One region of the Actinacidiphila polyblastidii genome, then DNA from elsewhere that is predicted to be linked to it. Evidence: riboswitches for the same ligand, from Rfam matches in the RefSeq annotation. Region 1 holds a riboswitch; the other holds the start of a gene.
The links. Region 1 has a riboswitch for S-adenosylmethionine ahead of thrC (threonine synthase). Riboswitches for the same ligand answer to the same signal wherever they lie in the genome.
Positions count from the first base shown of each region.

Region 2: another riboswitch for S-adenosylmethionine. It lies ahead of V2S66_RS06630 (aminotransferase class V-fold PLP-dependent enzyme); the one in region 1 lies ahead of thrC (threonine synthase).

Region 1 is NZ_JAZEWV010000054.1:10,859-26,473, reverse strand. It holds gene V2S66_RS33255 (MurR/RpiR family transcriptional regulator) at 1-180, shown strand, start outside; gene murQ (N-acetylmuramic acid 6-phosphate etherase) at 290-1,219, shown strand; gene groL (chaperonin GroEL) at 1,315-2,937, opposite strand; gene V2S66_RS33240 (cold-shock protein) at 3,266-3,469, opposite strand; gene V2S66_RS33235 (MoaD/ThiS family protein) at 3,903-4,178, opposite strand; gene thrC (threonine synthase) at 4,175-5,461, opposite strand; SAM riboswitch class I at 5,479-5,610, opposite strand; gene V2S66_RS33225 (glucosyl-3-phosphoglycerate synthase) at 5,779-6,744, shown strand; gene V2S66_RS33220 (alpha,alpha-trehalose-phosphate synthase (UDP-forming)) at 7,086-8,510, shown strand; gene V2S66_RS33215 (hypothetical protein) at 8,518-8,928, opposite strand; gene V2S66_RS33210 (ATP-binding protein) at 8,925-9,317, opposite strand; gene V2S66_RS33205 (helix-turn-helix domain-containing protein) at 9,442-10,254, shown strand; gene V2S66_RS33200 (DUF397 domain-containing protein) at 10,251-10,499, shown strand; gene V2S66_RS33195 (glutaredoxin domain-containing protein) at 10,506-10,772, opposite strand; gene V2S66_RS33190 (MFS transporter) at 10,837-12,111, opposite strand; gene V2S66_RS33185 (ArsR/SmtB family transcription factor) at 12,132-12,671, opposite strand; gene V2S66_RS33180 (hypothetical protein) at 12,743-12,910, opposite strand; gene otsB (trehalose-phosphatase) at 13,137-13,985, opposite strand; gene V2S66_RS33170 (DUF3263 domain-containing protein) at 14,167-14,418, opposite strand; gene V2S66_RS33165 (extracellular solute-binding protein) at 14,465-15,615, opposite strand, start outside.
Region 2 is NZ_JAZEWV010000003.1:331,994-347,608, forward strand. It holds gene V2S66_RS06575 (creatininase family protein) at 1-14, shown strand, start outside; gene V2S66_RS06580 (class I SAM-dependent methyltransferase) at 110-913, opposite strand; gene V2S66_RS06585 (glycosyltransferase 87 family protein) at 1,296-2,543, shown strand; gene V2S66_RS06590 (M48 family metalloprotease) at 2,578-3,753, opposite strand; gene V2S66_RS06595 (hypothetical protein) at 3,750-4,979, opposite strand; gene V2S66_RS06600 (C40 family peptidase) at 5,213-6,259, opposite strand; gene V2S66_RS06605 (C40 family peptidase) at 6,449-7,483, opposite strand; gene V2S66_RS06610 (NYN domain-containing protein) at 7,826-9,208, opposite strand; partial or broken gene V2S66_RS06615 (hypothetical protein) at 9,387-9,620, opposite strand; gene V2S66_RS06620 (rhomboid family intramembrane serine protease) at 9,773-10,552, shown strand; gene V2S66_RS06625 (Lrp/AsnC family transcriptional regulator) at 10,549-10,830, shown strand; gene V2S66_RS06630 (aminotransferase class V-fold PLP-dependent enzyme) at 11,071-12,489, opposite strand; SAM riboswitch class IV at 12,655-12,771, opposite strand; gene trpD (anthranilate phosphoribosyltransferase) at 12,900-13,964, opposite strand; gene qcrB (cytochrome bc1 complex cytochrome b subunit) at 14,105-15,615, opposite strand, start outside.

The sequences.
Region 1 (15,615 bases):
AGCTCGCGGGAGAGCGAGCTGCGTCCCGCGGCCATGTCGAGCAGGACCAGCCAGCTGCTCGTGGTGGACTGCCTGTTCATAGGCGTCGCGCAGCGCACCTACGAGTCCGCGGCGCCCGCGCTGTCCGCCTCGTACGAGGCGCTCGCGCACCGGCACACCCCGCGGGCGGGCCGCAGCTGACCCGTACGGCCGCCGCCCGCGGCACCCGTACGGTCCCCCGCCCGCACCCACCCGCGCCATCCCCCCACCAGCGCACCTGACCCATGCGAGAAGGATGAACGAGCCGCATATGACCCAGTACACCGAGCTGCGCCGCGAGTTGGAGACGCTGACCACCGAGGCGGTCCGGCCCGAGTTCGCCGAGATCGACCGCAGGTCGACCCTGGAGATCGCGCGGATCATGAACGGCGAGGACCTCACGGTGCCGTCCGCCGTGGCCGGCGCGCTGCCCGCGATCGCGGCGGCCATCGACGGCGTCGCGGCCCGTATGACCCGCGGCGGCCGCCTCGTCTACGCGGGGGCGGGCACCGCCGGGCGACTGGGCGTGCTCGACGCGAGCGAGTGCCCGCCGACGTTCAACACCTCGCCGGGACGCGAGGTGGTGGGCCTGATCGCGGGCGGCCCCGAGGCGATGGTCACCTCGGTCGAGGGCGCCGAGGACAGCAGCGAGCTGGCCGGCGCGGACCTGGCCGCGCTGGGGCTCGGCCCCGCCGACAGCGTGGTCGGCATCTCGGCGTCGGGGAGGACGCCGTACGCGGTCGGCGCGGTGGAGTACGCCCGCAGCGTGGGGGCGCTGACCATCGGCCTGTCGTGCAACGCCGGCTCGCCGCTGGGCGCGGCCGCCGACCACCCGATCGAGGTGGTGGTGGGGCCCGAGCTGGTCTCCGGGTCCACCCGGCTGAAGGCGGGCACCGCGCAGAAGCTGGTGCTCAACATGCTCTCGACGATCACCATGATCCGGCTCGGCAAGACCTACGGGAACCTGATGGTCGACGTCCGCGCCTCCAACGAGAAGCTGCGGGCGCGCTCGCGGCGGATCGTGGCGCTCGCCACCGGCGCGGGCGACGCGGCGATCGAGGCGGCGCTGACCGCCACCGACGGCGAGGTGAAGCCGGCGATCCTGACGCTGCTCGCGCACGTGGACGCGTCCACCGCCGAGCGGCTGCTCAGCGAGTCCAAGGGCCACCTGCGCGCCGCCCTGGAGGCGGCGCACGCCTGAGCGCACCACCCGGCGCAGGGTGCGCGACAAGGCGCCGCCCCCTCCGATGCGGAGGGGGCGGCGCCTTGTCGCGTGCGGCTTCGATCCCGGGGGGATCAGAAGTCCATGTCGCCACCCGGCATGCCGCCCGGAGCGGCCGCGGCGGCCTTCTCCGGCTTGTCGGCGATGACGGCCTCGGTGGTGAGGAAGAGCGCGGCGATGGACGCGGCGTTCTGCAGCGCGGAGCGGGTGACCTTCGCCGGGTCGATGATGCCCTCGGCGATCATGTCGACGTACTCGCCGGTCGCGGCGTTGAGGCCGTGGCCGACCGGAAGGTTGCGCACCTTCTCGACGATGACGCCGCCCTCGAGGCCGCCGTTGACGGCGATCTGCTTGAGCGGGGCCTCCAGCGCGAGCTTGACGGCGTTGGCGCCGGTCGCCTCGTCGCCTTCCAGCTCCAGCTTCTCGAACACCGCGGTGGCCTGCAGCAGGGCCACGCCGCCGCCGGCGACGATGCCCTCCTCGACGGCCGCCTTGGCGTTGCGCACCGCGTCCTCGATGCGGTGCTTGCGCTCCTTCAGCTCGACCTCGGTCGCGGCGCCGGCCTTGATGACGGCCACGCCGCCGGCCAGCTTCGCCAGGCGCTCCTGGAGCTTCTCGCGGTCGTAGTCCGAGTCGCTGTTCTCGATCTCGGCGCGGATCTGGTTGACCCGGCCGGCGACCTGGTCGCTGTCGCCGGAGCCGTCGACGATGGTCGTCTCGTCCTTGCTGATGACGACGGTGCGGGCGCGGCCGAGCAGGTCGAGGCCCGCGTTCTCCAGCTTGAGGCCGACCTCCTCGGAGATGACCGTGCCGCCGGTGAGGATGGCGATGTCGCCCAGCATGGCCTTGCGGCGGTCGCCGAAGCCCGGGGCCTTGACGGCGACGGACTTGAAGGTGCCGCGGATCTTGTTGACCACCAGGGTCGACAGGGCCTCGCCCTCGACGTCCTCGGCGATGATCAGCAGCGGCTTGCCGGACTGCATGACCTTCTCCAGCAGCGGGAGCAGGTCCTTCACCGCGGAGATCTTGGAGTTGACGATCAGGATGTACGGGTCGTCGAGCGACGCCTCCATACGCTCCAGGTCGGTGGCGAAGTAGGCGGAGATGAAGCCCTTGTCGAAGCGCATGCCCTCGGTGAGCTCGAGCTCGAGCCCGAAGGTCTGCGACTCCTCGACGGTGATGACGCCTTCCTTGCCGACCTTGTCCATCGCCTCGGCGATCAGCTCGCCGATCTGGGTGTCAGCGGCGGAGATGGAGGCGGTGGAGGCGATCTGCTCCTTGGTCTCCACGTCCTTGGCCTGCTCCAGCAGGGCGGCGGAGACGGCCTCGACGGCCTTCTCGATGCCGCGCTTGAGGGCCATCGGGTTGGCGCCCGCCGCCACGTTGCGCAGGCCCTCCTTGACCAGCGCCTGGGCGAGGACGGTCGCGGTCGTCGTGCCGTCACCGGCGACGTCGTCCGTCTTCTTCGCGACCTCCTTGACCAGCTCGGCGCCGATCTTCTCGTACGGGTCCTCGAGCTCGATCTCCTTGGCGATGGACACGCCGTCGTTGGTGATCGTGGGGGCGCCCCACTTCTTCTCCAGAACGACGTTCCGGCCCTTGGGGCCGAGAGTGACCTTGACGGCGTCGGCGAGCTGGTTCATACCGCGCTCGAGACCGCGCCGCGCCTCCTCGTCGAACGCGATGATCTTGGCCATGTGAAGTGGTCCTCCCGGGACGGAAATTACTGCTGAGGACCGCGCAGTGCCCGCGACGGACGGCCGGCCGGGCACCGGATCGGTCCGGCGTCCGACGGGCCTCACGACCCGGTCCAAGGTGGCACTCTCGCACGGAGAGTGCCAACGCCAATGATTAGCACTCACCCCCTTCGAGTGCAAGCGCCTCGGGGTGCCGGCGGCGCCGGGAGCGAGGTGGGAAGCGGGCGCGGACGGGGGCGGGCGCGGACGCACGGAGGGCCCGCACCCTCAAGGGGTGCGGGCCCTCCGGCGTGAAGCGCCGCGTCGATGGCCGAACGCGCCGGGATGCTCAGCCGGCCAGTCGGACCATGTCCGCCTGCGGCCCCTTCTGACCCTGCGAGATCTCGAACTCGACTCGCTGGCCTTCCTCCAGGGTGCGGTATCCGTCCATCTGTATCGCGCTGTAGTGGACGAAGACATCCGCACCACCGTCGACCGCGATGAAGCCGTAGCCCTTCTCCGCGTTGAACCACTTGACGGTGCCCTGAGCCATTCCTAACTCCCCTATTGCTGGCCCTATCGCGGCCCCGCACTTCGCGGGCCCGGGTCAGACCTCACCCGACCGAGTGCCCCTTACCGATGATCGGATGGGGGCCCTGGGGGGCGTGCGCCGGAACGCGTCGACCGCGGCTGAATGTATCTGCACGGATGCCCAGTGCAACAGGTCAATCGGACGAGAATTCCTGAGGCGACCCATCGGAAATACCCCGAGAAAAATCGATAATGCGGGGCATCTCGGGCCGGACATAAGGGATGAAAGGGAAATAACGTTCGTGAATTTGGCGATAAATCGTCGCACCTGCCGAACCTCCCGCGGCGGCGACCGACCTGCCTCGGGCAACTGTACAAGGTTTCAACCAAACCCGATCATGGGGGTGCCCCGCCCACCCTCGGGGTGGACGGGGCACCGACCGGGTCAGCGGCGATCAGCCGCCCGCGACCGCCGGAATGATCGAGACGCTGGCGCCGTCGGGCACCGCGGTGGCGAGTCCCTCGGAAAAGCGGACGTCGTCGTCGTTGACATAAACGTTCACGAAACGCCGGAGCTTTCCGGAATCGTCCAGAACGCGCGCCGAAATGCCCGCGTGATTCTTCTCCAGCGACGCGATCACCTCGGCCAGGGTGCCGCCGTCGGCCGGCACCTCGGCCAGGCCGCCGGTGTAGGTGCGCAGGATCGTGGGAATACGTACGGAAGCACTCATGCGAGGCCTGCCTCTCGGAACGCGTCAAGGGTGGGGCGGATGGTGGCGGTCGGCCCGGTGGTGGGAGCCACCGCGTCCAGGGTCTTCAGGCCGTCGCCGGTGTTGAGCACGACGGTCTCGGCGGCCGGGTCGAGCTGCCCGGACTCGATGAGCTTCTTCAGCACGCCGACGGTCACCCCGCCCGCGGTCTCCGCGAAGATGCCCTCGGTGCGGGCCAGCAGCTTGATCGCGTCCACGATCTGCTCGTCGTCGACGTCCTCGACCGCTCCGCCGGTGCGCCGCGCGATGTCCAGGACGTACGGGCCGTCCGCCGGGTTGCCGATCGCCAGCGACTTGGCGATGGTGTCGGGCTTCACCGGGCGGACCACGTCGTGACCGGCCTTGAACGCCGCGGAGACCGGCGAGCAGCCCTCCGCCTGGGCGCCGTAGATGCGGTAGGGCTTCTCCTCGACCAGGCCGAGCTTGATCAGCTCCTGCAGCCCCTTGTCGATCTTGGTGAGCTGGGACCCGGAGGCGATCGGGATCACCAGGTTGTCCGGCAGCCGCCAGCCGAGCTGCTCGGCGATCTCGTAGGCCAGCGTCTTGGAGCCCTCGCCGTAGTACGGGCGCAGGTTGACGTTGACGAAGCCCCAGCCCTCGCCGATCGGGTCGCCGATCAGCTCGGAGCAGAAGCGGTTCACCGCGTCGTAGTTGCCCTCGATGCCGACCAGCTCGCCGCCGTACACCGCGGCCATGACGACCTTGCCGGCCTCCAGGTCGTGCGGGATGAACACGCAGGACCGGAAGCCCGCGCGGGCCGCGGCCGCGCCCACCGCGCCGGCCAGGTTGCCGGTGGAGGAGCAGGACAGCGTGGTCAGGCCGAAGGTGCGGGCGGCCTCCAGCGCGATGGCCACGACGCGGTCCTTGAAGGAGTGCGTCGGGTTGCCGGAGTCGTCCTTGACGTACAGGCCGCCGGTGATGCCCAGCTCGCGGGCGAGGTTGTCGGCCTTGACGAGCTTGGTCCAGCCCGGGTTCAGGTTCGGCTGGTCGGCGACGTTCGCGGGGACCGGGAGCAGCGGGGCGTACCGCCAGATGTTCGCCGGGCCGGCCTCGATCCGCTCGCGCAGGCCCTCCGGGTCGCCGAGCGGCAGGTCGTAGGCCACCTCAAGGGGGCCGAAACACTCCTGGCAGGCGAAGATCGCACTGAGCGGGAAGCGGGTGCCGCACTCGCGGCAGGAGAGCGCCGCGGCGGGTCCGAACGCCGCGGAGGCGACAGCGGCGTGATCGACGGTTTGCGCAGCCATGATGGCGAGGCCCTTTCTCCTCATCTTCCTCACGCCGCAGGTCGCGTCGCGAGACGGAATTGGCACCTTCCCCACCGTGTGACCTCGCGGTCGGCGGGAGGGTTGCCGGGGCTTCAACGGGCCGTTCCCTCTGCCCCTCTGGATGAGCGGTATGCAGTTGTCGGCATACGACCCCCGGCATGCGGTCGCCGTACGCGTTGTTCAAGACTGTAACCGACAAGCCGGACGGCCGAGGATGCGGTCCGTACCGCGAGACGGCCTCCGGGCGCCCCACCGGGCGCCCGAAACGCCGCATCGACCAGGGAGAAGAACGACACGTGCTCGATGAGGTGGAGCGCTGGCTGGAGCGCAGGTCGTGGTCGGCCGCGGACCGTCCGCTCGACCTGCTGCTGGCCGCGAAGCGTGCCGCGGGCGAGCGCGGCACGGTCAGCGTGGTGCTGCCCGCGCTCGACGAGGAGGCCACCGTCGGGGCGATCGCGGCGACCATCCGCCGCGACCTGATGAGCGCCGAGATGCCGCTGGTCGACGAGCTGGTCGTGGTCGACTCCGGGTCCCGCGACGGCACGGCCGCGGCGGCCGCCGCCGCGGGCGCCACGGTGGTGCGCCGCGACGACATCCTGCCGCGGCTGCCCGCCGCGCCCGGCAAGGGCGAGGTGCTGTGGCGCTCGCTGCTCGTCACCCGGGGGGAGATCGTCTGCTTCGTCGACGCGGACCTGCGCGAGTTCGACTCGCGGTTCGTCTCCGGCATCGTCGGGCCGCTGCTCACCGAGCCGTCGGTGCAGCTGGTCAAGGCGATGTACGACCGGCCGCTGGAGACCGGCGCGGACGTGGTGCCGGCCGGCGGCGGCCGGGTCACCGAGCTGGTGGCGCGGCCGCTGCTGAACCTGCACTGGCCGCGGCTCGCGGGGTTCGTGCAGCCGCTCGGCGGGGAGTACGCGGCGCGCCGCTCGCTGCTGGAGCGGCTGCCGTTCCCGGTCGGGTACGGGGTCGAGCTGGGCATGCTCGTCGACGCGCTGGGCCTGGTCGGCCTGGAGGCGCTCGCCCAGGTGGACGTCGGCGTGCGGCACCACCGGCACCAGGACGGGCAGGCGCTGGGGCGGATGGCCGCCGCCATCTACCGCACGGCGCAGCTCAGGCTGGCGCGGGGGCATCTGGTGCGGCCGCGCCTCACCCAGTTCGACCGGGCCGGGTCGGAGTTCGTCCCCACCACCCACCCCGTCGACACGGACGAGCGCCCTCCGATGCGCGACGTCCCGGAATACCGCTCCCGCCCCGCGGCCTGACCGCTGCGCTGGGCTTTCAGCCCGGGGCCTTTCAGGGGCGCGGGGAACTGCGCGACCAGCCACCACGACGGCTGCACCTCGCCACCGGCCCGAGGGGGCAACTCCCGTCGCCGACCGGACCACCGACCGGCGGCCGCTTGCCCGCGCAGTTCCCCGCGCCCCTGGTGCGGCGCAACCCCCACCGCGATCCGGGCGCAGCCCGGAGACGGGGCGCGGGCCCGGCGCGGTCCGGGCGCGGGCCGGGGAGGGGGCGCGGGCCCGGCGCGGGCCGGGGAGGGGGCGCGGCTCGGCGTGAGGGGGCGGGAGGTTTGAGGGGGGGCCCGAAGGGCTAGGCACACGGCATGGAGGCATCGCAACGCGCCGCCCGGATTCTGGTGGCCTCGAACCGCGGCCCGGTTTCGTACACGAAGACCGCAGACGGAGGGCTGACCAGCAGAAGAGGCGGCGGCGGCCTCGTCTCGGGCCTGAGCGCGATCGGCCCGGACGCGGACGCCCTGTGGGTGTGCGCCGCGCTCTCCGAGGGCGACCGGGAGGCCGTGCGGCAGGGCGTCGGCGAGCCCGGCTCGCACATGATCGCCGTGCCGCCCGAGGTCTTCGCCGCGGCCTACAACGGCATCGCCAACTCCACGCTGTGGTTCGTGCACCACATGCTGTACCAGACCCCGCTGGAACCCGTCTTCGACGAGTCGTTCGAGTCCGAGTGGGCCGCGTACGAGGAGTACAACGCGGCCTTCGCCCAGGCCCTCGCGGACGACGCGGCCGAGGGCGCCGCCGTGCTGGTGCAGGACTACCACCTGACGCTCGTCCCCGCGCTGCTCCGCGAACTCCGCCCCGACCTGCGGATCGGCCACTTCTCGCACACCCCGTGGGCCCCGCCGGACTACTTCCGGCTGCTCCCGGACGACGTGGCGCGGCGCGTGCTGACCGGCGTCCTCGGCGCGGACCGCGCCGCCTTCCTGACCCGGCGCTGGGCGGACGCCTTCGCCGCGTGCTGCGTGGACGTGCTGGGCGCGACGCTGTCCGAGGACGGGCAGGCCGTGACGTACCAGGGCCGCACCACCCGGCTGGGCGTGCACGGCCTCGGCGCGGACGCGGACTTCCTGCGCGAGCGCGCGCACCGCGACGACGTGGCGGAGCGGATCACCGCGCTGCGCGCCGAGACCGGCCCCGGCCGGCGGCTGATCGTCCGGGTGGACAGGACCGAGCTGTCGAAGAACATCGTGCGCGGCCTGCACGCCTACCGCCGGCTGCTGCGCGTGCACCCGGGCTGGCGCGAGCGCGTCGTGCACGTCGCCTTCGCCTACCCCTCGCGCCAGGACCTGGCCCTGTACCGGGACTACACCGCCGAGGTGGCCAGGCTCGCCGAGGAGATCAACGACGAGTTCGGCACCGCCGACTGGCAGCCGGTGCTGCTCAGGATGGACGACGACTTCGCCCGCTCGCTGGCCGCCTACCGGCTGGCCGACGTGGCCCTGGTCAACCCGATCCGCGACGGCATGAACCTCGTCGCCAAGGAGGTCCCGGTCGTCTCCGACAACGGCGTCGCCCTGGTGCTGAGCCGGGAGGCCGGCGCGTATGAGGAGATGGCGGCCGACGCGCTCACCGTCAACCCGTACGACATCCGGGCCACCGCGGAGGCGCTCAACGCCGCGCTGACCATGCCGGAGGCCGAACGCGCCGACCGGACCAAGCGCCTCGCCGACGCCGCCACCGCGCTGCCGCCGTCGAAGTGGTTCCTGGACCAGCTCGACGCGCTGGGCGGCTAGCCCGCCCTCAGCGCCTCCCGCTCAGTCCGAGCCGGAGCCGTCCCGCCATGGCCGTACGCGCGAGGTAGGGCTCGACGGCCTCCGCCGGGGCCACGCGGGCGAGCGGGGCCAGCCCGACCAGGACGGCGGTCGGCCCGCCCGCCCGGACGAACGCCGCCCACCGCTCCCCCACCGCCACCCGCATCAGGTGCTCGCAGCCGTCCAGCCGGACCACCGCGTGCTCCGGGCCGGCCGCGGTCACCCGCTCGCCGATGTCCGGCAGCCGCCGTGACGGCGGCGCCAACCGCAGCGCGCGGGCGAGGAGTTCACCGGCCGCCGGGTCCGGGTGCACCAGCAGCAGGAAGGCCACCGGCCCGAACCCGGTCCGGTCGAGCCACGACCACGCGGCCGTCGCGTCGATCACCGGCACGCTCGTCATCGCAGCTCCACCCACACCTGCTTGCCGCTCGCGGTCGGCGTCGCACCCCACCGGTACGCGGTGGCCGCGATCAGATGCAGGCCGCGCCCGCGCTCGGCGGTCCAGTCCGGCGCGGGTGCCTTCACCGGCAGCACGGGCGAGCGGTCGCCGACCGCCACGCGGACGATTCCGCCCGGCAGCCGGTCGAGCGTCAGCTCGCATTCGGGCGAGCCCGCGTGCCGGTGCACGTTGGTCAGGATCTCGGTCACGCACAGTGCGGCCGCCTCCGCGAGGTCGGCGCGACCCCAGGCGCGTAACTGCTCCCGCACGCTCCGGCGCACGCCGGTGAGGTTCGCCGGGTCGGCGGACAACCGCTGCACGATCGTCCCGGGTGGAGATTTCAAGGTCATGCTCCCCACGGTCCCGTCGTGTGATTACCGTGACCAGGGATGACATGACCCCCCATCAGGTGGGCCGCCGCGTCAAGGGCTTGTGCACGCCGTGTGTTTCCGTGTGTCTCGGGGAGGGGCGCCTGTGTCCGCGAAGAACGAAGGCTCGGCCAGCATGCGGATGTTCGGCGCGGTGGTCCGCGCCTTGCGCGAGGCACGCGGCGTCACGACGAAGGACCTCGCGGACGCCGTGGGCTACTCCCAGTCGCTGATCATCAAGGTGGAGCGCGGCGAACGCATGCCGCCACCGGATTTCGTCACCCGCGCCGAGCCGCTGATCGGCGGCGGCGAGGTGATGACGCGGGCCGCCGCCCACCTGGAGCGCGGCGAGTTCCCCTCGTGGTTCGAGCCGTACGCGGACCTTGAGAGGTCCGCGGTCACGCTCTACAAGTACGACAACTTTGTGATCAACGGCCTTCTGCAGACCGAGCAGTACGCGAGAACTCTGTTGAGCGACAGCGCCGCAATGCTGGAGCCCGATGACGTTGAGCGTCGCGTGCAGGCTCGCCTGGCGCGCCAGGCACTGCACACTCGCGCTCCTCTCGCTCAACTCGGCTTCCTAGTTGAGGAGTCGGTGCTCAGCCGACCGGTTGGCGGTAAAGACGTGCAGCGAGCGCAACTCAACCGGCTGCTGGAGGTGGGCCAGCTGCGCAACATCGCAATCCAGGTCGTTCCCCTGACAGATGAGGCTCACCCGGGCTTCAACGGCCCCATGACGCTGCTGGAGACGACAGAACGCAAGCAGCTCGCATACTTGGAAGTCCAGGCTCGTAGCTTCCTCGTCGACGAGCGAGACGAGGTCAGTTCACTCCATCAGCAATATGCGATGATCCGAGCGCAGGCTCTCAGCGCGAGGGAGTCCGCGCAGTTGATCGCAAAGATTGCGGGAGAGCTATGAGCGCCGAACTCATCTGGTTCAAGAGCAGCTACAGCGGCACCAACGGCGGGGACTGCGTCGAAGTTGCCCTGGACTGGCGGAAGTCCAGCTACAGCGGGAGCGGTGGCGGCGAGTGCGTCGAGGTCGCGGCGTGCCCCGACACCGTGCACGTACGGGACTCCAAGGACCCCGAGGGCCCGGCCCTCCGCTTCGCCGCCGACGCGTGGACCGCGTTCCTGGCGTATGCCGCCGACGCGGCGGTCTGACGGGGCTTACAGCAGGTGCGGCGCGCGTTCGCGTACCGCGTCGAGCAGTTGGCGTCGTGACGGGTTGACCAGGGCGTGGCCGGCGACGGACACCGTCGGCACCGTCTCGTTCCCGTCGGCCACCGAGCGGACGAAGGCCGCAGCGTCCTGGTCCCGCCAGATGTTGCGCCTGGTGTAGCGCAGCCTGCTGAACAGCAGGCCGAGCCGCAGGTTCATGCAGTACGGGCAGCCGGGCCGCCAGTACATGACGACGCCGTCGTCCTTCTCCGCCATGGCCGCTCCCTCGCCTCGGTCGGCGTCCCGCCTCCCGTCCCACCCTACGGGTGGTCCGGTGGGGTCACACCAGGTCGAGTGCGGGCTCCTGAGCGGCGTCCTCGGACTCCGGCTGGTCCGGAGCGCCGGCCGGGGCGGCGGCACGCAGCGCCGCCTCGACACGGCGGTTGCTGGTCATGGACGCCGTGACGGCCGTCATCGCCAGGAGGAGGCCGCCGGCCGCGTAGAGCGGGGTGCGGATGTCGTAGGCGGTGGCGAGCCAGCCGCCGAGGAAGGCCCCGACGGGGGCGGCGCACATGCCCAGCATGCGGGAGGTGGAGGCGACCCGGCCCATGAGGTGGGCCGGGACGATCGCCTGCCGGAGGGAGGGCGCGAGCACCATCGTGGCGCCCATGCCGGCCCCGCAGACGGCGAGCGCCAGCCCGGCCAGGTACGGGTTCGGGGCCGCGGCGAGGCCCAGGACGGCGAGCCCTTCGAGGGCGGCCGTGCAGGTCAGCGCGGTGCCGGTGCCGAGTCGCCGGCCGAGGGGGGAGGCGATGCCCGCGCCGAGCAGACCGCCGGTGGCCTCCGCCGTGAGGAGCAGGCCGAAGCCGTAGGTGTCGATGCCGAGGCGGTCGTGCGCGAAGAGGGCGAGGACGGTCTCCACGGCGAGGAAGGCGATGTTCCCGACCGCCGGGCGGAGCGCGAGCCCGAGCAGCACGCGGTCCCGGAAGACGTAGGAGGCTCCGGCGCGCGCCTGCCGCAGCAGCGAGTCGTGGGCCTCGGGCGCGGGGCGGGGCATGGCGGGCAGCGTCCGCACGAGCAGGGCGGAGAGCGCGAACGACACCGCGTCGGCGAGCAGCGGAACCGCCCGTCCGAGCGCGAGCAGCGCACTGCCCGCGGGTGGCCCCACGAAGCCGGACGCGGCGGTCTGGGCGCCGCGCAGGCGGGAGTTGGCGCGCTCCAGGAGCGCGGGGTCGCGGTGGAGCAGGTCCGGCAGGAAGGCGGTGGCCGCGGTGTCGAAGAAGAGCCCGCCGACGCCGAGCAGGAAGGCGACGGCCGCGAGCAGCGGGACGCTCAGCACGTCGAGTGCGGCTGCCGCCGCCGGTATCGCGAGCAGCACGGCACGCGCCGCGTCCGCGACCCACATCGTGCGGCGGCGGTCCCAGCGGTCCACCAGCGCGCCGCCGAGCACCCCGAAGAGCAGCCACGGCAGCGTCCCCGCGGCGGTGACGACGGCGAGCGCCATCGGATCGCGGGTCAGCGTCAACGCGATCAGCGGCAGCGCGGCCTGGGTCACCCCGTCGCCGAGCGAGGACACCGTCTGCGCGGTCCACAGCCGTCCGAACCCGGCCGGCAGCTTCTTCGTGATGTCCGAGGTCACTTGGTGCCTCCTTCGACCTGGCGGCGCGGCGCCGGGTGGAACAGCGCGAAGACGAGTGACGTGTCCGGCAGCGACGGATCGGACAGCTTCCGGTACTCGTCCGCGAGTTCCTCCAGTCGCGCCCCCAGCTCCGCGAACTGCTCGTCGGTGAGCCGCAGATGCGCCATCCGCACATGCCGCTCGGCGTCCGCCGACGACGCCTCCAGGTCGGCGACCGCATGGCGCATCAGCACGTCCGGCCCGCCCTCGCCCGGGTCGGGCAGCGCGATCGACCGGGCGGCCATGGCGTAGTACCGCTCGGTGACGCCCCGGACCTTCCGCGTCCGCACCACCTTCACCAGGCCGGCCCGCTCCAGCAGCCGCACGTGGTAGCTGGAACTCCCCTTCGCGAGGCCCACCCGCTCGGCGATCTGGGTGATCGTGGCCGGCTCGAAGCGGAGGACGGCCATGATCCGGTGCCGGGTGAGGTTGGAGACGGCGCGCAACTGCTCGTCCGTCGTGACGTGAAACGTCTCGGGAAGATCGTCGGTAGGCATGCGGCCAATGGTCAACGATTCTTGACCATTGCGCAAGGGGTTTCGTGCGGACCTCCGGATTCCGCTCTCCGTCACCGGTGCGAGCTGCGGCCCCGGCGGCGCGCGGCGGCCGCGATCAGGGCCGCGCCGGCGGCGTTGAAGAGCGCGGCGATGCCGGCGAAGAGGCCCGCCCGGGACGACGACAGGGTGTGCGCGAGGCTGCCCGTCCCGGTCGGCGAGGGCGTGCCGGTGCCGATCACCGGCGCGGGTGAGCGGCCGCACGTGGAGGCTGACGTGCCGTCCACCGGGCTCGGCCAGCCGGCCGGCAGGGTGTACCGCTCACCGGCGTACGCCTGCGGCGTCGCCGCGTCGTCGGTGAGGGCGACGGCGAACGGGCTGGGGGCACGGCGGGTCCTCCCCGGGAGCGGGAGCGGGCGATGGTGCGCTGCCCGTCTTCCCCGGCCCGTCCGCCGGCCGCCGGTCTGGTCACTCCAGGGCGTCCGCCAGCGCGTTGAGGACCGCGACGACGCCCTCGGGGCCCGGCACCGTCAGATCGGCCCGGGAGGTCAGCTCCTTCGGGGACTCCGTGGTGCCCGCGCTCGCCACCAGCAGGCCGGGCAGGCCCTGTTCGCGCAGCTCCACGACCGCGTCGAAGGCCGCGATGTCGCCGAGGTCGTCGCCGCAGTAGAGGACCGCGCCCGCGTCGACCTCCCGCAGGTACGAGGCGAGGGCGACGCCCTTGTCCATGCCGGCCGGCCGCAGCTCCAGCACGTAGCGGCCCGGTTCGACCATCAGGCCGTGCCGGTCGGCGAGTTCGCGCAGCGGCCCGCGCAGCGCCTCGAACGCCGCGTCGGGGTCCTCGGTGCGGCGGGTGTGCACGGCGACCGCGCGGCCGCCCTTGTCCTCGATCCAGGTGCCGGACCAGGAGCCGATCCGGTCCAGGAAGCCGGGCAGTTCGGCGCGCACCGCGGTCACCCCGGGGTGCGCGCCGGGGGTGCGGACCTCGCCGCTGCGGGCGTCCCAGCGCTCGGCGCCGTAGTGGCCGAGGACCACGAGGTGTTCCAGGCCGCGGACCCCGGCGAAGCCGCCGTAGCGGACGGCCACGCCCGCGGGCCGGCCGGTGACGACCGCGAGCGCGGCCAGCCGCGGCGCGAGCCGCGCCAGCGCCGGGACCGCGCCGGGGTGGGCGCGGGCGCGTTCGGGGTCGGGGACGATGGGGGCGAGGGTGCCGTCGAAGTCGAGGGCGACGACCGCGCGCTCAGGGTGCGCGACCAGGGCCGCGAGCGCTTCCTTCCCCTCGGGCGTATGGGGCGTCAGGATGTCGGCGGAGGCCATGCCCCCGACCCTACCCGTCCCGGCACCCCCCACACCGGGCGTTCACCCCGGTAGGGATCGCGCCGAAGGGCCCGCCGGTGTCGAAAGGGAGACACGCGCAGGGAGTGAGGAACGAACGGCTGAGCATGTCGGGCGTCGACACCGGGCTCAAGGGCCCGGAGGCGAGAGCCCGGCGGAGAAATCAGCGGGACGCGCGGTGCTGGGCGCGGGCGGCTCGCAGCCGGTTGACGGTGACCGGGTCGTGGCGCAGCGCCCGTGGGTCGTCCAGCAGGGCGTTGAGCTGCTGGAAGTAGGCGGTGGGCGAGATGCCGAGGCGCTCGCGGACGGCCCGCTCGCGCGGCCCGGGTCCGGTCCAGGTGCGGGCGGCGATCTCCAGCACCGCCCGATCCCGTGCGGACAGCTCTCCCTCGCCGGCCGTCTCCGGTTCGCTCACGCCCGCACCTCCCCCGCCCAGGCCACCGCACCAGGCTACGTCCGCCCTACTTCTGCTGCGCGTTGTCCTGGGCCTCGGCGTAGACCTGGAGGTCGGAGAGCACGGTCTTGGGGTCGTCGTGCACGGCCTTGCCGATGTCCGCCTTCACCTTGCCGCTGACCGGGCCCCAGGAGGTCTTGTCGACCGGGTAGAAGACCGCGTCGGGCAGCAGGTCGAGGAACTGGACGAGGTCCTTGTCCTTCGGGTCCTTGCGCATCGCCTGGGAGGCGGTGGTGGTCACCGGCAGCAGCCCGTACTCGTTGAGGAACTTGACGGTGTTCTTCTCCTGGTACACGTACTGCAGGAACTTGCCGTCCGCTTCCTTGTTGCCGTTCTGCTTGAAGGCCATCATCCAGTCGGCGACGCCGAGGGTGTCGGTGCTCTCGCCGAGCCGGCCGGGCAGCGGCGCCACGCCGACGTCGATGTGCTTGGCCTTGGCCTGCGCGAGCAGCGTCGGGTGGCCGTTGATCATGCCGGCCCTGCCGGCCAGGAAGGCGTCGAAGGTGTCCTGGCGGTTGGTCTTGGCCGGGTCGGCCGGGCCGACCAGGCCCTTGTCCACCAGGTTGTCCTTCAGCCAGCTGAAGGCGTCGACGTTCGGCCCGGCGTCGAAGGTGTAGTTGCCGACCGTGTCGGTGAAGCCGCCGGAGTTGCCCAGCATCCACATCAGGCTCTCGGCCTGCGCCTCCTCGGTGCCCAGCGGCAGCCCGTAGGGGACCTTGACGCCGTCCTGCTTCAGCAGCTTGGCGTCGTGGGCCAGTTCGGTCCACGTCTCGGGGGCCTTGGTGATGCCGGCGTCGCCGAAGAGCTTCTTGTTGTAGAAGAACATCCGGGAGCTGGACACCCACGGGATGCCGAACTGGGTGCGGTCCACCGAGCCGGCGGCGACCATCGAGGGGATGAAGTCGGCCTGCTCGCTGACCGTGAAGAGGTCGTCGGCGCTGTAGAGCTGGTCCGCGGCGGCGTAGGCGGCGTAGGAGCCGATCTGCGCGATGTCGGGGGCCTTGCCCTGCTTGACCATCTTGGTGACGTCGTTGTCGACGTCGACCCAGTTGACGACCTGCACGTCGACCTTGATGTGCGGGTTCTGCTGCTCGAAGGCGGCGACCAGGTCGTCCCAGTACGTCTGGGAGCTGTTGCCGGTCTTGGGGTCGCCGTAGT
Region 2 (15,615 bases), on a different contig from region 1:
GCGGGTCGGTCTGACGCAGGTCCGAGCGCGCGGACCACGCTGACGCGGGGGGGCAGACACGCGACACCGGGCCGGCGGGCGGTGGGCGCGGTTCTCCGGGCCCCGGGGGCTACGGGCGGCGGCCCCACGCCGAGATGAGGGGGGCGGTCGCGAGGTCGAGGCGGCCGGCGGCGACGTTCGCCAGGTGGCGGTCGATCTCCTCGTCGGTGGCGAGGCCCCGGCCGGTCAGGTGGTGGCGGATCTGCCGCACCGTCGCGTCCTCCAGCACGGCGCACGCCGGGGAGGTGATCGGGAAGTACGCGTCGGCCCGCACGTCGTGCAGCCCGGCCTCGCGCAGCACCCGGGGCAGGGTGCGGCCGTAGGCGAGGTCGGCGCCGCGGGCGGCCATCAGGGTGCGGAAGCCGGAGCGCAGCCGGTTGGCGAGCCGCTGGTCGGGGCCCGACTCGTCGGGGCAGAGCAGCGGTTGCAGCGCGGGGTCGGCGTCCTCCAGGAGGAGCGTGCCGCCCGGCCGCAGCGCCTGGACCATCCGGCGCAGCGCCTCGGCGCGGTCGGCGACGTGCACCAGGACCAGCCGGGCGTGCACCAGGTCGAAGCCGCCGGGCGGCGGCGGGTCGGCCGCCACGTCGTGGGTCAGCACCTCGATCGGGCCGCCGGCGATCTCCCGGGTCCAGGCGACGTCGATGTCGGTGGCGACCACCGTGCCGGTCGGGCCGACCCGTTCGGCCAGGCCGAGGGGTACGGAGGGGCCGCCGGCGCCGACCTCCCAGCAGCGCATGCCGGGGCCGATCCCGAGCCGGTCGACGTGCCGGAAGGTCACCGGGTCGAACAGCTCGGCCAGGGCGCCGAAGCGGATGCCCGCCTGCACCTGGCGGTTGTCGAGGAGGTAGCCGCCGTCGGGGTCGTGCTCAGCCATGCGGCGAGTCTGCCAGAGCGGCGCGGGGACGCCGCCGGTCCGGCGGCTCCTCCCGCGCCGGCGCGCCGCTGCGGAGCCGGCGCCGAGCCGCCACCGGGGAAGGCCGCGAGGCCGCCAGGGTCGAGCGCCTCGGCGGGCAGGTCCCCGCGGCGGGGCCGGACAGCGGGACGCCTGCGGCGCGGCGGCGCCGTGCTCCTCGGTCCAGGGGCCGGGCGCGGCGGGGACGCCGCCGGGCGCGGGCGGGGGGGGCCGCCCCCCGGCGGGCGGGCGTCCGTCACCCCGTCAGGCTCCCGCGGGCCGCCGCCGGCCCGCGTTCACCCGGGCGGGCGCGCGCACCGCGTCCGTCCGGCGGTGGGGACGCGGCGGCACGCATGATCGTCGTGTGACAAGTCCTCCTATCGGCCGCTCGGGCCGTGCACTCGCGGTGTGGGTGGTGACCCGCGCCGGCATCCTGCTGTTCGTCTTCAAGGTCTTCCGCTTCCCCCAGCAGGTGATCCTCAACGACGTGTCGCACGTCTACCTGCCCTGGTTCGAGGTGCTGCGGCACGGCGCCTTCCCCGCGCACGACGTGACCTGGCAGTACCCGCCGGGTGCGGCCGCGGTGATGGCCGCGCCGGCCGCGGTGCCGCTGGTCTCGTACACCACCGGGTTCTTCGCGCTGGCCTTCCTGGCGGACGCGCTGGTGCTGGCGGCGCTGCTGTACGACGCGCGCCGGGCGGCCCGGATGCCGGGGGTGTGGGTGTGGGTGGCGGGCGTCGCGCTGCTGGGGCCGCTGGTGTACGCGCGCTACGACGTGCTGGTGACCGCGGTCGCGGTGGCCGCGCTGCTGGCACTGCCGCGGCGTCCCGCGCTGGGCGGCGCGCTGGCCGCCGCCGGGGCGCTGCTGAAGGTGTGGCCGGTGCTGCTGCTGATCGGCACGCCGCCGGGCCGGGCGACCCGCCGCGCGTGGACGGCGGCGGCGGGCGCGGCGGCGGCGCTCACGGCGCTGTTCGCACTGACGATGAGCGGGTCGCTGTCGTTCCTGACCATGCAGGCCGACCGCGGCACCGAGGTGGAGTCGCTCGGCGCGATGGTCTTCCACCTCGGGCGGCACCTGGGCTGGCAGGGGCGGGTGCGGATGCACTACGGCTCGATGGAGTTCCTCGGCCCGCACGTCCACCTGGTGAGCGCGGCGGCGCTGACGCTGAGCCTGCTGGCGTTGTGCTGGCTGCTGTGGTGGCGGCTGCGGGCCCGCACGTACAGCGCGGCGACACCGTACGACGCGGCGTTCACCGCGCTGCTGGTCTTCACCACCACCAGCCGGGTGATCAGCCCGCAGTACATGGTGTGGCTGATCGGCGCAGGCGCGGTGTGCATGACCGTACGCGGCAGCTCGCAGCGGCTGCCGGTGCTGCTGATGCTGGCGGCGACGCTCTTCACGACGCTGGAGTTCCCGCTGTTCTTCAACCATGTGACGGCCAGCGACGCGTGGGGCGTCCTGCTGATCGGGGTGCGCAACGCGCTGCTGGTCGGCGCGTCCCTGGTGGCCTGCCGGCGGCTGTGGACGTCCACGGTGCCGGTCCGTGCGGCCGGCGGGGTGCGCGGCGGGGGCGCGCTGCCGGAGACCTCGTCGGTGCTCACCTCGCGCTGAGCGCTGAGCAGTGAACGCCTCGTGCCGCACGGCCCTACGGGCGTCCCGCCGGCCGCGCGCGGGCCATGGCGATCCTGGCCGCGGGGGCCGGGTGGGTGGACAGCAGCAGGTGCAGCAGGCGGGGCGGGTCGGGGTCGGCGACGTTGGCGACCGTCAGCCGCCGCTGCATCGCGATGAACTCCCCCGGCGCGCCGGTCAGATGCAGGGCGTGCAGATCGGCCCGCCGCTCCACCCCGCGGCTGAGCGCCCGCCCCGCCGGGCCGAGCAGGGCGCCGCCCAGCGCCGCCACGGCGGCCAGCAGCCAGGCCGAGCGCGGGTCCGCGAACCGGTCCACCCCGGCCGCGTCCAGCAGCGGCTGCCACGTCACGACGGCCGCGAGCGCGCACACCCCGAGACCCGCGCCGAGCGCGCCGAGCACCGTCCCGCGCGCCACGTCGCGGTGCACGACGTGGCCCAGTTCGTGCGCGACGACCAGTTCCACCTCGCGCGGGTCCGCGGTGGTCAGCAGCGTGTCGTAGGCGACGATCCGGCGGGTGCGGCCGAAGCCGGACACGTACGCGTTGAGCGCCGTCGTCCGGCGTGAGGCGTCGGCGACCAGGACGTCCCGCACGGTCACGCCGTCGCGTGCGGCGAGCGCGAGCAGGGCGTCGCGCAGCGGGCCGGGCTCCATCGGGGTGAAGCGGTTGAACAGCGGCTCGAGGACGAGCGGCGCGAGGAAGGACAGCAGGACCGTCACGGCGGCCGCGCCCAGTGCCGCCCACACCCACCACCAGCGGGTGGCGCCGGCCAGGCCGTAGAGCGCGAACAGCGCGCCCAGCAGCAGCGGGAGGGAGATCAGCAGTCCGCGCAGCTGGTCCACCGCCCAGCCCCGCCAGCCCTGCGTGACCAGGCCGAAGCGGGCCCGCACCACGCGCCCGCGGGCGGCGAACGGCAGCCCGAGCACGAACGGCAGCAGCACCAGCGTGACCGCGGCGCCCGCCACCCGCGCCCACCACGCGGCGCCGAAGGCCGCCACCAGGCCGGCCCCCGCGGAGGTCAGGCCGAGCGCGGCGGTCAGCGCGAACGCGGCGGCGGACCCCGCGAGCACCAGCGGCAGCACCCCGCGGCGCAGCGCCCGGCCGCGGGCGATCTGCTCGGGCGTGAAGTCCGAGTCCGGTCCGGCCTCCGCGGCGGCGCCCGGCGCCTCCGGCTGCGATCCGTCGCCGCTCACGCCAACTCCCCCTTCAGATAGGTGCGCCAGCGCGCCGTGAACGCGTCGAGGCCCAGGCCCAGCGCGTCGCGCAGCCGGGCGTCGAGGGCGCCACCGCGGTCGACCGCGCGGTAGAGCGAGGTCAGAGTCTGCGGCGACCACTGGTCGGCGATCATCCGGCAGGCCAGCCAGCCGCCCTCGTACGCCTGGGCGATGCCGGGCGCGCCGGGCCTGAAGTCCGCGGCGGCGGGCAGCGCGCCGGGCACCCGGCCGGCCCGGACGTCGGCGGCGAGCTCCGGGGCGAGCTGGTCCGCGGTGCGGCCCGACTCGCGGTAGGCGACCCAGTCGGCGATGCCCTCGGATAGCCACAGCGGGGTGGCCGCGCCGGTGGCCGTGCGGGTCGCCACGTGGGTCGTCTCGTGGGTGAGGACGGCCTGCCGGCCGAAGGAGGAGAGCTGCCCGAAGGCGTCGGGGTTGACGATCACCCGGTCCGCCGGCGCGCCGGAACCGGCGCCCGCCTCGCCGGTGGTGACGGCGGCGATGCCGCGGTAGGCGGCCGGGCCGGTGTCCAGCAGTGCGCCCATCTGGGCGAGCGTGGCGGGCGCCTCGACGACCACCTCGCCCGGCCAGCCCGTGCCCCAGGCGTGCGCGACCTGCGGCACGGCGCGGTCCGCGTCGGCCGCGTAGCCCTTCAGGCGGGGCAGCGCGCCGAGCCCCAGCACGAGGCTGTGCGCCCCGCGGACGGCCTGGACCCGGCCCTGGTCCCACAGCTGCACGTCGGTGCGGTGGCCGCTCGCCGCGCCGTCGTCGTCGGCGGCGAGGTACCAGTGGCCGCCGCGCCGGTCGAAGGTCAGGTACGCGGTCGAGACGACCGGCTGGGCGTCGTAGCCGCGCAGCCGGTAGCTCAGCCGCACCTCGGCGGCGGTCCGCGGGGCGCCGTCCGCCGCGGCGGGCGGCGTGAAGACGGCCGGGCCGGTCCTGACGACGTCGTACGACCACGCGGCCAGCGGGACCTGGGCGAGGTTCGCGAAGACCTTGCGCTGCGCGGCGGCGAAGCGGTCGGCGTGCGGGTCGATGCCGGCGAGGAAGGTGGTGGGGTCGCGGTGCAGCACGGAGGCGGCTCGCGCCGCCAGGACGGTGCGGATCCCGGCGTCCGGCGCCGCCTTGGCGTGGGCGGCTCCGCCGCCGCTGCATCCCGCGAGGGTCGCGGCCACGAGTGCCGCTGCCGCGGCCCGGCGTCCCACCATGCGCCGATCGTACGTCGCCCCCCGCACCGGCCGGTGGCCCGGGGACCCCCCGGCACCCCCCACCGGGCCGGTGGCCCACCGCGGGCCGCGCCGTTCCCCGCACCCCCCGAAAAACCCGGGCTACGCCCGGACCGCGCCGGGCGTCACCGCCCCACCAGGGGCGCGGGGAACGGCGCGGGCAACCACCCACCCGCCGGTGGCACACCGCGGGCCGCGCGCGCCCGGCGCGGTGGTCAGGGGCGGGTGACGGAGTTGATCGGCATCATGCCGATCGGGTCGTAGCGGACCCGGGCGCCCGGGTAGGGGGCGTGGATGACCTGGCCGGCCCCGACGTACATGGCGACGTGGCTCGCGTCGCCCCGGTAGATGACGAGGTCGCCGGGGCGGACCTGGTCGAGGGGGATGTGGGCGCCGGCGTTCATCTGCTCCTGGGAGGTGCGCGGGAGGGCGACGCCGGCCCGCCGGTAGGCGTAGAGCATGAGCCCGGAGCAGTCGAACGCGTTGGGTCCTGTGGCGCCCCAGACGTAGGGCGCCCCGAGCATCTGGCGCGCGGCGGCGACCGCGACGGCGGCGCGGCCGGAGGAGGCCGGCAGCGCGGGGAGGTCCGGTTCGACGCGGTCGCGGGAGGCGCGCTGGTCCGTCATGCCGGGCGCGTAGCCGGCCCGCTGGGCCGCCGGCAGCGTGTCGAGCAGCCGCTGCGCCGAGGCCAGCGCCCGCTGGACGGCCCGCTTCCTGGCCCGCAGCACCTGCCCGGCCCGCTGGAGGTCGGTCAGCTTGCCCGCGGCCTGGTCGCGCTGCTGGCGCAGCGTGCGCTGCGCCTCCTGGAGCAGCCGCAGCCGGTCGGTCTGCCGGCCGCCGAGCCGGTCCAGGGTGGCTGCCCGCTCCAGGACCTGCGCCGGGTCGTCGGAGAGCAGCAGCGCGAGCGTGGGGTCGATCGCGCCCTCACGGTACTGGGAGGCGGCGAGCACGCCGAGTTCGTCGCGGAGGTCGTTGACGCGCTGCTGGCCGGTGGCGGCCCGGTCCTGGAGGGCGGTCAGTTCGGCGCGCAGCCGCTTGGCGCTCTCCTGCGCGCCGTCGTAGCGCTGGGTGGCCACCTCGGCCTGCTGGTAGAGCCGGTCCAGCCGGGCGGCGGTGTCCTGGGGGCCGCCCGAGGGGTCGGCGGCGGCCGGCAGCGCCGCGGCTCCGGACAGCGCGGCGGAGGCAGCGGCCGCGGACAGCACGGTCACACGGGTGGTGCGGGCGGCCAGGCCCGGCTGCGAGGTGCGTCGATGGGAGACCACGGCAGCAGACAGTAGCGACCCGGTGACACAGAGCACAAAGAGGCGGGCACTCGCACATGCGGGCGCGGCGCGCCCCGGTGCAGGTCACGGCGGCTTGGGCGGTCGGCCGGAGCCGTGTTCATCACCCGTACGCCGTACGGGAGTCAGGCCCGTCGGCAGGCGCGCGGGCACCTGCCGACGACGCGCGCGTCAGACGATGCGGACGCCGAACTCGAACGGCATGTCGCCCATCGCCTCGTACCGCACCGAGGCGCCGGGCTTCGGCGCGTGCAGCACCAGCCCGTTGCCGGCGTACAGCCCCACGTGGTGGAAGTCGCCGTAGAAGATCACCAGGTCGCCGGTGCGGAGCTGGGACGCGGAGTAGATCCGGGTGCCCGCGTTCGCCTGCTCCTGGGAGGTGCGGGGGATGGACACCCCGGCCTGGCCGTAGGCCCACGAGGTGAGGCCGGAGCAGTCGAAGGAGCTGGGGCCGGTCGCGCCGTACACGTACGGGTCGCCGATCCTGCTCTGCGCGTAGCTGAACGCGGAGGCGGCGCGGGCGCTGGCGGCGGTGGTGTCGCCGAGGTTGACGCGGGCGCTGGCGCGGCTGGCGGCCAGGGCGTCCTGCCGGGCTATCTCGGCGCGCTGGGCGGAGGTCAGCGAGTTGAGGACGGCCTTCGCCTGCGCCAGCTTGCTCTTCGCCTCGGTCTTGCGGTGCGCCAGCTCGGTGCGGGTGCTCTGCAGCTCCGCGAGCTTGGTGGTGGCCTCGGCGCGCTCCTGGTCCAGCGTCCGCTTGGCGTCCTGGAGTTGGTCCATCGAGCTGGCCTGCAGCGAGCTGAGCTGGTCCAGGGCGGTGGCCTGGTCCAGGTAGCTGTCGGGGTTGGAGGACAGGAAGAGCTGGATCGACGGGTCGATTCCGCCGCTGCGGTACTGCGAGGCCGCGATGGTGCCGAGGCCGTCCCTGAGCGTGTTGAGGTGCTGCTGCTGCCGCGCCACCTGGTCCTGAAGGGTTGATGCGTCCTTCTGGAGGGTAGAGAGCTTCTCGTTGGCCGCGTCGTACTTCTCCGTCGCCTGCTCCGCCTGCGAGTAGAGCGCGTCCACCTTCGCCTTGGCATCCTTGATGGACGGCTTGGCGGGAGCGGCGTTCGCCGCCTGGGCGGAGAGTGCGACAGCCGCGGCCGCGGTCGCGGTCAGCACGGTCACGCGTGTGCGGCTTGCCGGCTTGGGACGACGGTGGGACGCCACGAAGGCGGTCTCCTTCTTCCTTCAGCCGCCTACCGGTTCAGCTGGCGGGCGGCCCCCGAGCGCCATCCGGGTTGGATGATCGACTGCGCGGAGGTTCGACGCCCGACCTTAGTGACCTTTCTGTGATCGGTTCAAATCCTTGTAGGCAAAATCTCGATCGGTTCGCACATTATTTACGGGCACCGTACGCGCGGTGAGGGCCGCTCGACGCTGCGTTGTCCTTCCAGGGCGAACAGTCGTGCCATGTACGGGCGTTCGCACCGAACCGGACACCGCTGGACACAAGGGCCAGAAGGATCGGAATGGCCGACAGAACCGGAACGGCCGGCGGGACCGGAACGATCAGACCCGGGCGAGCCGTTTGAGCAGCAGCGTCGAGGCGACCGGGCGGGCGCCGGCCTTGGCGACGCCGTCGGCGACCTCGCGGTCCGCGGAGACGACCACGATCTGCCGGCCCGGCGGCTCGGCGCGCACCAGCCGGCGGATCAACTCGTCCGCGGTCTCGCCCGCCTTGGAGAAGAGCACCCGGACGCCGCGAGGCGGTGCGAGCAGCACCGGCATGTCCAGGTCGGCGCCGTCGAAGACGCAGGTGACCTCGGCGCGGCTCTGCGCGGCCAGCGCGGCGAGCCCGCCGAGCAGCCGCAGCCGCTGCTTCTCCAGCGGCAGCGAGGGGTAGCCGGTCTTGGTGACGTTGTAGCCGTCCACCACCAGGTGCGCCTGGGGCAGCGCGAGCAGCTGGTCCAGGAGTGCGGGGTCGGTCTCGGACAGCGCGCGGGTGGCGATGTCGCGGGCGCTGAACTGGCCGGGCGCCACCGCGTCCACGGTGTCCGCGGGCCGCACCGGCATGGTGTCCCGCGGCGGCAGGGCCAGTTCGCGGCGCAGCCCGGACGCGGCGTCGAGCACGGTGTCGAGCAGCAGCCGCAGCCGTACGTCCGCGACGCCGCGGCCCTCGCGGGCGGACCTGCGGCCCGCCTCGGCCGCGGACTCCGCCTCGGCGAGCCGGGTGCGGAGCCTGCGGGCCTCGCTCTCGGCGGCGGCGCGCTCGTGCCCGGCGCTCGCGCGGACCTCGTCGAGCGCGCTCTGCAGCTTGCGCTGCGCCGCCTCCGCGCGCTTCACATCGCTCTGGGCGGCGCGGAGTTTGCGGTGCAGGGCGTCGCTCTCCCTGCGCACCGTGTCGAGTTCGGCCCTGGCCCGGCCGGCTTCGGCGCGGGCGTGGGCGTGCAGCGCCTCGACCTCCTCGCGCAGCCGGGCGACCTCGCGCAGCGTCTCCTCGTCGGCGCGTTCCGCGTCGGCGCGCTGGGCCTCCTCGCCCGCGGTGGCGACGAGTTTCGCCCAGCCGGCGGGGCGCAGCAGGTAGGCGGCGGCGGCCACGTCGAGCGGGTCGGCGGCGGGCGGCGGGGTGCCGGCGTCCAGCGCCCCGGTCAGCTCCGGCTGCGACTCGCGCAGCTTGCCGCCGACCTTCTGCCGGAAGCCGGCGTCGGACTCCAGGGCGGCGGCCAGCGCGGTCGCCGCGTACTTCACCCGCCGGCTGGGCGTGAACCGGGCGTACGGGCGCAGGGAGACCGGAAGTTCGGGATAGGTGAAGCCGCCGAAGGCGTCGGCTGCGAGGGCCACGACGCGATGGCGCACGCCTTCGGGCAGCGGGCGGTCCAGCGCGGGCTCACCGTCGCCCCGCGTCTGCGGTCCGCTCGCCTCGGCGCCCGGTTCGCCGCCGCTGTCGTCCACCGATCACTCCTGTCCGGTTCTCGGCGCCCTCCCGGCCCCCTTCGATCCCTCCGGCCGCCGCCTGCTGCTTCCATTGTCCCCGCAACGGGGGTCATTCCTGTGCGGAACCGTCCGCCCCGGTGCGCGCGGTGCCGTCTTCGCCGGCCCCGGCGTCTTCCGCGGACCCTTCGGCGGCGCCGTCGCGGCCCGGCCGGTCGACGAGTTCGACCTGGTCCAGGGCGTTGCACCAGCGGCAGCGGACGGATTCGACGGTCTCGCTGAGCACGTCGGTCTCCTCGGTACGGGGCTCGCCCGCGAGGTCGAGGTGGACGTACTCCACGACGCGGGTCGAGCGCGTCACGTCGAACCTGGTCAGATTGCCGCACAGGGTGCAGCGCCAGCGTGTGGTGGCGGTCGGCAGGGGAACCGGCATCGGATCGGCGCCTCTCGTCTCGGGAGGGTGCCCGCCCCCGGGCCGGCGGCGCGGCGAGGGCGGTCGTCCCGGTCACCCTACGGCCTCGGAGGTGCGCCGCGCTGCGGCGAGGCGACCGGTGACCGTTACGCCCCTTCCGTCATGATCGGTGCATGGTCATCCCGGTGCACGACATGAACCCGGTCCGCCGCACACCGGTCGTGACGTACGGGCTGATCGCCCTGTGCACCGTGGTCTTCCTGCTCGGCCCGCTCTCCGGTTTCACCCCGTCCTACGGCACCGGGCACGCGCTCCAGTGCGAGCAGGCGGTGTACTTCGACCGCTGGGGGGTGATCCCGGCCGAGCTGTTCCACGGGCAGCTGCCGATCGGCCGGCTCGCCCAGCCGGCCGGCTGCCCGGTGCCGCACGGCTTCTGGAAGTCGCCGTTCGTCTCGGTCTTCACCGCGATGTTCCTGCACGGAGGCTGGCTGCACCTGATCGGCAACATGCTCTTCCTCTACGTCTTCGGCGACAACGTCGAGAACCGGATGGGCCGGGTCAGGTTCGCCCTCTTCTACCTCGCGGCCGGCTACCTGGCCACCTACGGCTTCGCCCTCGGGCACCCGGAGGACACGCAGAGCCTGGTCGGGGCGTCGGGGGCGATCTCCGGGGCGCTCGGCGCGTACCTCTACCTCTTTCCGCGGGCGCGGGTGACCAGCCTGTTCCCGTTCCTCTTCTTCATCCCGCTGCGCTTCCCCGCGTGGGTGGTGCTGGGCTTCTGGTTCGTCCTGCAGTGGCTCGCGGCGCAGACCGCGCAGGGCGGGCCGGGCATCGCCTATCTCGCGCACGTGGTCGGCTTCGCCTTCGGCTTCTTCTGCGCATGGGTCTGCTACCGGCCACGGCGTAAGGTGAGCGTCGTCATCGGGTCGACCCAAGGAGACATCCAGCCGTGATCACCGCGATCGTGCTCATCAAGACGTCTGTCGACCGGATTCCGGAGATCGCCGAGTCGATCGCCGCGCTCGACAATGTGAGCGAGGTCTACTCGGTGACCGGCACGTACGATCTCGTCGCCCTGGTCCGGGTGGGACGCCACGACGACCTCGCGGACATCATCCCCGGCCGGATCAGCAAGATTCCCGGGGTCGAGGCCACCGACACGCACGTCGCCTTCCGCACCTACAGCCAGCACGACCTCGAGGCCGCCTTCGCGATCGGCCTCGACGCGTAGCGCCCTCCGGGCGCGCGCCCGGCTGTCAGGGGCGACTGCCCCCGCGGCCCGGCGGCGCACCGCGGGCCGCGCCCTGGCGGGTCACGCAGTTCCCCGCGCCCCTCAAGAACCCGGGCTGCGCCCGGAACGCACTCGAACAGCCACCCGCCGGCCGGCGGGTCGGCAACGCCCGCAACGCCCCCCCCCTGCGCCCGGTGACCAACCGCGGGGCTGCCGCCCGGAAGGGCAGGGGGCCGGGGGTCAGCCCTTGACGGGGACGCAGCGGCCCTCTTCGGTGTGGTAGCGCCACGCGGCGCCGTCGGCGACGAGCGAGCGCGCGGCGGCGAGGAAGCGGTCCACGTGCTCGGCGGGGGTACCGGCGCCGAAGCTGACGCGGACCGCGTTGAGCGAGCGCTCGCCGGGCTCGGCGTCGGGCGCGCCGCACTCGCCCGGCTCGCCGGGAGCGGAGTCGAGCAGCACGCGCACCAGCGGGTGCGCGCAGAAGAGGCCGTCGCGCACACCGATGCCGTGCTCGGCGGAGAGCGCCGCCGCGAAGTGCGAGCTGTTCCAGCCGTCGACGACGAAGGACACCACGCCGACCCGGGGCGCGTCCGGCCCGAACAGGGACAGCACCCGCACCTGCGGGATCGCGGCGAGCCCCTCGGTCAGCCGGGCGAGCAGCGCCTGCTCGCGCTCGACCAGCCGGTCGAAGCCCGCCTCGGTGAGCGCCCGGCACGCCGAGGCGATCGCGTAGGCGCCGATGACGTTGGGCGAGCCCGCCTCGTGCCGGGCGACGCCCTCGTGCCACTGCACGTCGACGCGGCCGTCGGCGCCGCGGGTGACCGTACGGGTGGCGCCGCCGCCGGCGAGGTAGGGCTCCGCGTCGCGCAGCCAGTCGGGCCGGCCGGCGAGGACGCCGGAGCCGAAGGGGGCGTACAGCTTGTGCCCGGAGAAGGCCACCCAGTCCACGTCGAGGTCCGCGACGTCGACCGGGTGGTGCGGCGCGAGCTGCGCCGCGTCGAGCACGATGCGGGCGCCGTGCCGGTGTGCGGCGGCGGCCAGTTCGCGGACCGGCCACAGCTCGCCGGTGACGTTGGACGCGCCGGTGACGCACACCAGCTTGGGGCCCTTCGGCGCGCCGTGCAGCGCCACGTCGAGCGCGGCCACGGCCTGCTCGGGGGTGCGCGGCGCGGCCAGACAGACCACCTCGGCGTCCTCGGCGCGCTGCCACGGCAGGAGCGCCGCGTGGTGCTCGGTCTCGAAGACGAACACCCGGGTGCCGGCGGGCAGGGCGGCGGCGAGCAGGTTGAGCGAGTCGGTGGTGGACCGGGTGAAGAGCACCTGGTCGTCGGGGCGGCAGCCGAGGAACCCGGCGACGGTGGCCCTGCTCTGCTCGAACAGGTCGGTGGACAGCTGGGAGAGGTACCCGGCGCCGCGGTGCACGCTGCCGTAGTACGGCGCGTAGGCGGCGACGTCGTCCCACACCCGCCGGAGCGCCGGGGCGCTGGCCGCGTAGTCGAGCGCCGCGTACGCCACCTCGCCGCCGGTCACCAGCGGCACACGGACGTCGCCGCCGAGCACGGCCAGCGGGGCCCGCAGCTCGACGTCGGACCCGCCGGAGACAGCGGCGGCGGCAGCGGAGGAGGCAGAGAAGGCGGAGAAGGTGGTGGTGACAGTCATGGCGTGGCTCCTGGAGGCAGGCAGGCGGCATCGCGCCCGCTCCGGCCGGAGGACGGCACGGCGAAGCGGGGCGGCGCGGACTCGACGACGGGCGGAAGTGCAGTGGAAACGCAGAACCGGGGCCTGAGGCCCTATCGCATTCGCTTGCTCATGAAAGAACTCCCCATGTCCGGCTTGCCGTGGGCCTTGCTGCTCACGGCCTGGTCATCACCCGGGGCACCCCGCCTCGGACGGAGGGTTGCCGGACAGCGAGCCGGGGCCTTGACGCTGTCACTCGTGACCTGAAATGGATTGTGCCATACACGCGTCCGGGCGCAAGACGGCGTCCGATCAGTGGACTCGTCCTGCGCCCGGAGCGTGCGGTGCCTCGACCGCGGCTGCTTCGACCCTGGCGGGTCAGCCGCGGTGCGTCACGCCTGCGTCGCGGCCGCCCACCGCTCCAGCGCGGCGGCGGCCGCGCCGGAGTCGATGGACTCGGCGGCCGCCACCAGCCCGGCGGCGATCTGCTCCTCCAGCGGGCCGTCGCCGGGCGACAGGGCGACCAGCGCGGCCGCGGAGTTGAGCAGCACCGCGTCCCGTACCGGACCGGTCTCGCCGGCGAGCAGGCGGCGGGCCACCTCGGCGTTGTGGGCCGCATCGGCGCCGCGCAGCGCCTCGACCGGGACCAGCGGCAGGCCGACGTCGCGCGGGTCGAAGGTGCGCTGCTCGACCTTGCCGTCGCGCACCACCCACACCTGGGAGGTCGCGGTGGTGGTCAGCTCGTCCAGGCCGTCGTCGCCCCGGAACACCAGCGCGGAGGAGCCGCGTTCGGCCAGCACGCCGGCCAGGATGGGCGCCATCCGCAGGTCGGCGACGCCGGTCGCCTGCGCCATGACCCGGGCCGGGTTGGTCAGCGGGCCGAGGAAGTTGAAGGTGGTGCCGACCCCCAACTCCGCGCGCGCCTTCGCGACATGACGCAGCGCCGGGTGGAACCTGATGGCGAAGCAGAAGGTGATGCCGGCCTCCGCGGCCACCTGCACCACCCGCTCCGGGGTCAGCTCCAGATTGACGCCGAGCTTGGCCAGCACGTCGGACGCACCGCTGGCGGAGGAGGCCGCGCGATTGCCGTGCTTGACCACCTTCGCGCCGGTGCCGGCCACCACGATCGCCGACATGGTGGAGATGTTGACGGTCCTGGAGCGGTCGCCGCCGGTGCCGACGATGTCGACGGTCCGGCCCGGCACCTCGATGGTGTTGGCGTGCTCGTACATCGCGCGGACCATGCCGGAGACCTCGTCGACGGTCTCGCCCTTGGCCCGCAGTGCGACGGCGAAGCCGGCGATCTGCACGTCGGTCGCCTCACCGCGCATGATCCGGTCCATCGCCCAGGCCGTGTCCTCGACGGACAGGTCCCGTCCGGCCATCAGCTCGCTCAGCACGTCCGGCCAGGACCGCGGAGCCGTCGTCTCGCCTCCGGCGGGGTGCACAACGCTCATGGCTCACGCTCCTGGAACGGCTCCTGGGTGGGCCCTCACCCTATCGGGAGTCGGCAGCGCGGAAACCGGTCGGGCCCGGCGCCCCCAAGGGGTGCCGGGCCCGACCGGTGTGTGGCGACGCGACGCGCTGCGCCGGTGCGTCAGTGGTGGCCGTGGCCCGAGGTGATCTCCTCGTACTCCTCGGCGGTCGGCTTGGGGATCTGGCTGTGCTCGCCGTAGAAGTTGCGGGACATCCGCGCCTGCAGCTTCGCGACGGGGTTCGCCTTGCGCTCCACGCCGTTCTCGTCGACCTCGGGGCCGACCTCGATCGGCCTGGGCTGGGCGTGCGCGGTGAGCACGTGCAGCTCCTGCTGCGAGAGCAGTTCGTGCACCTCGATGAACTCACCGTGCGGCAGCCGCTTGATGATGCCGGTCTCGCGCCCGTGCAGCACCTTGTCGCGGTCCCGCCGTTGCAGACCGAGGCAGACCCGCTTGGTGGCCCAGTACGCGAGGACCGGCGCCACGAAGAAGCTGACCCGGACGAACCAGGTGATCGCGTTGATCGACAGATGGAAGTGGGTGGCGAAGATGTCGTTGCCACCACCGACCAGCAGCACGAAGTACAGCGTCAGCCAGGCCACGCCGAAGCCGGTGCGCACCGGACGGTTGCGCGGCCGGTCCAGCAGGTGGTGCTCCCGCTTGTCGCCGGTCACCCACGCCTCGATGAACGGGTAGACCGCGATGGCCATCATGACCAGCGGGAAGACCATCAGCGGGATGAACACGCCGAGGACCAGCGTGTGGCCCCAGGCCCTGATCTCCCAGCCCGGCATGACGCGGATCAGGCCCTCGGAGAAGCCCATGTACCAGTCGGGCTGGGCTCCGGTGGACACCTGGTCGGGCCGGTAGGGGCCCATCGTCCAGATCGGGTTGATGGTGGCGACCGCGGCGATGGCCGAGATGATGCCGAACACCAGGAAGAAGAAGCCGCCCGCCTTGGCCGTGTAGATCGGCAGCAGCGGCGAGCCGACGACGTTCTTCTCGGTCTTGCCGGCGCCCGGGAACTGGGTGTGCTTGTGGAAGAACACCAGGATCAGGTGGGCGACCAGCAGGCCGGCCATCAGACCTGGCAGCAGCAGGATGTGCACCGAGTAGAACCGGCCGACGAAGTCGTGGCCGGGGAACTCGCCGCCGAACAGGAACATCGACAGGTACGTGCCGACCACCGGGGTGGAGAGCACCGCGCCTTCCATGAACCGCACACCGGTGCCGGACAGCAGGTCGTCCGGGAGCGAGTAGCCGGTGAAGCCGGTGAACATGCCCAGGAAGAGCAGCGTCCAGCCGAACAGCCAGTTGATCTCGCGCGGGCGGCGGAACGCGCCGGTGAAGAAGACGCGCATCATGTGCACGATCATCGCGGCGATGAAGATCAGCGCGGACCAGTGGTGGATCTGCCGGATCAGCAGACCGCCGCGGACCTCGAAGCTGATGTGCATCGTGGAGGCGTACGCCTCGGACATCCGCACGCCCTGAAGCGGCGCGTACGGGCCGTGGTAGACGACCTCGTTCATGCTCGGGTGGAAGAACAGCGTCAGATAGACACCCGTGAGGATGAGGATCGTGAAGCTGTAGAGGCAGACCTCGCCGAGCATGAAGGACCAGTGGTCCGGGA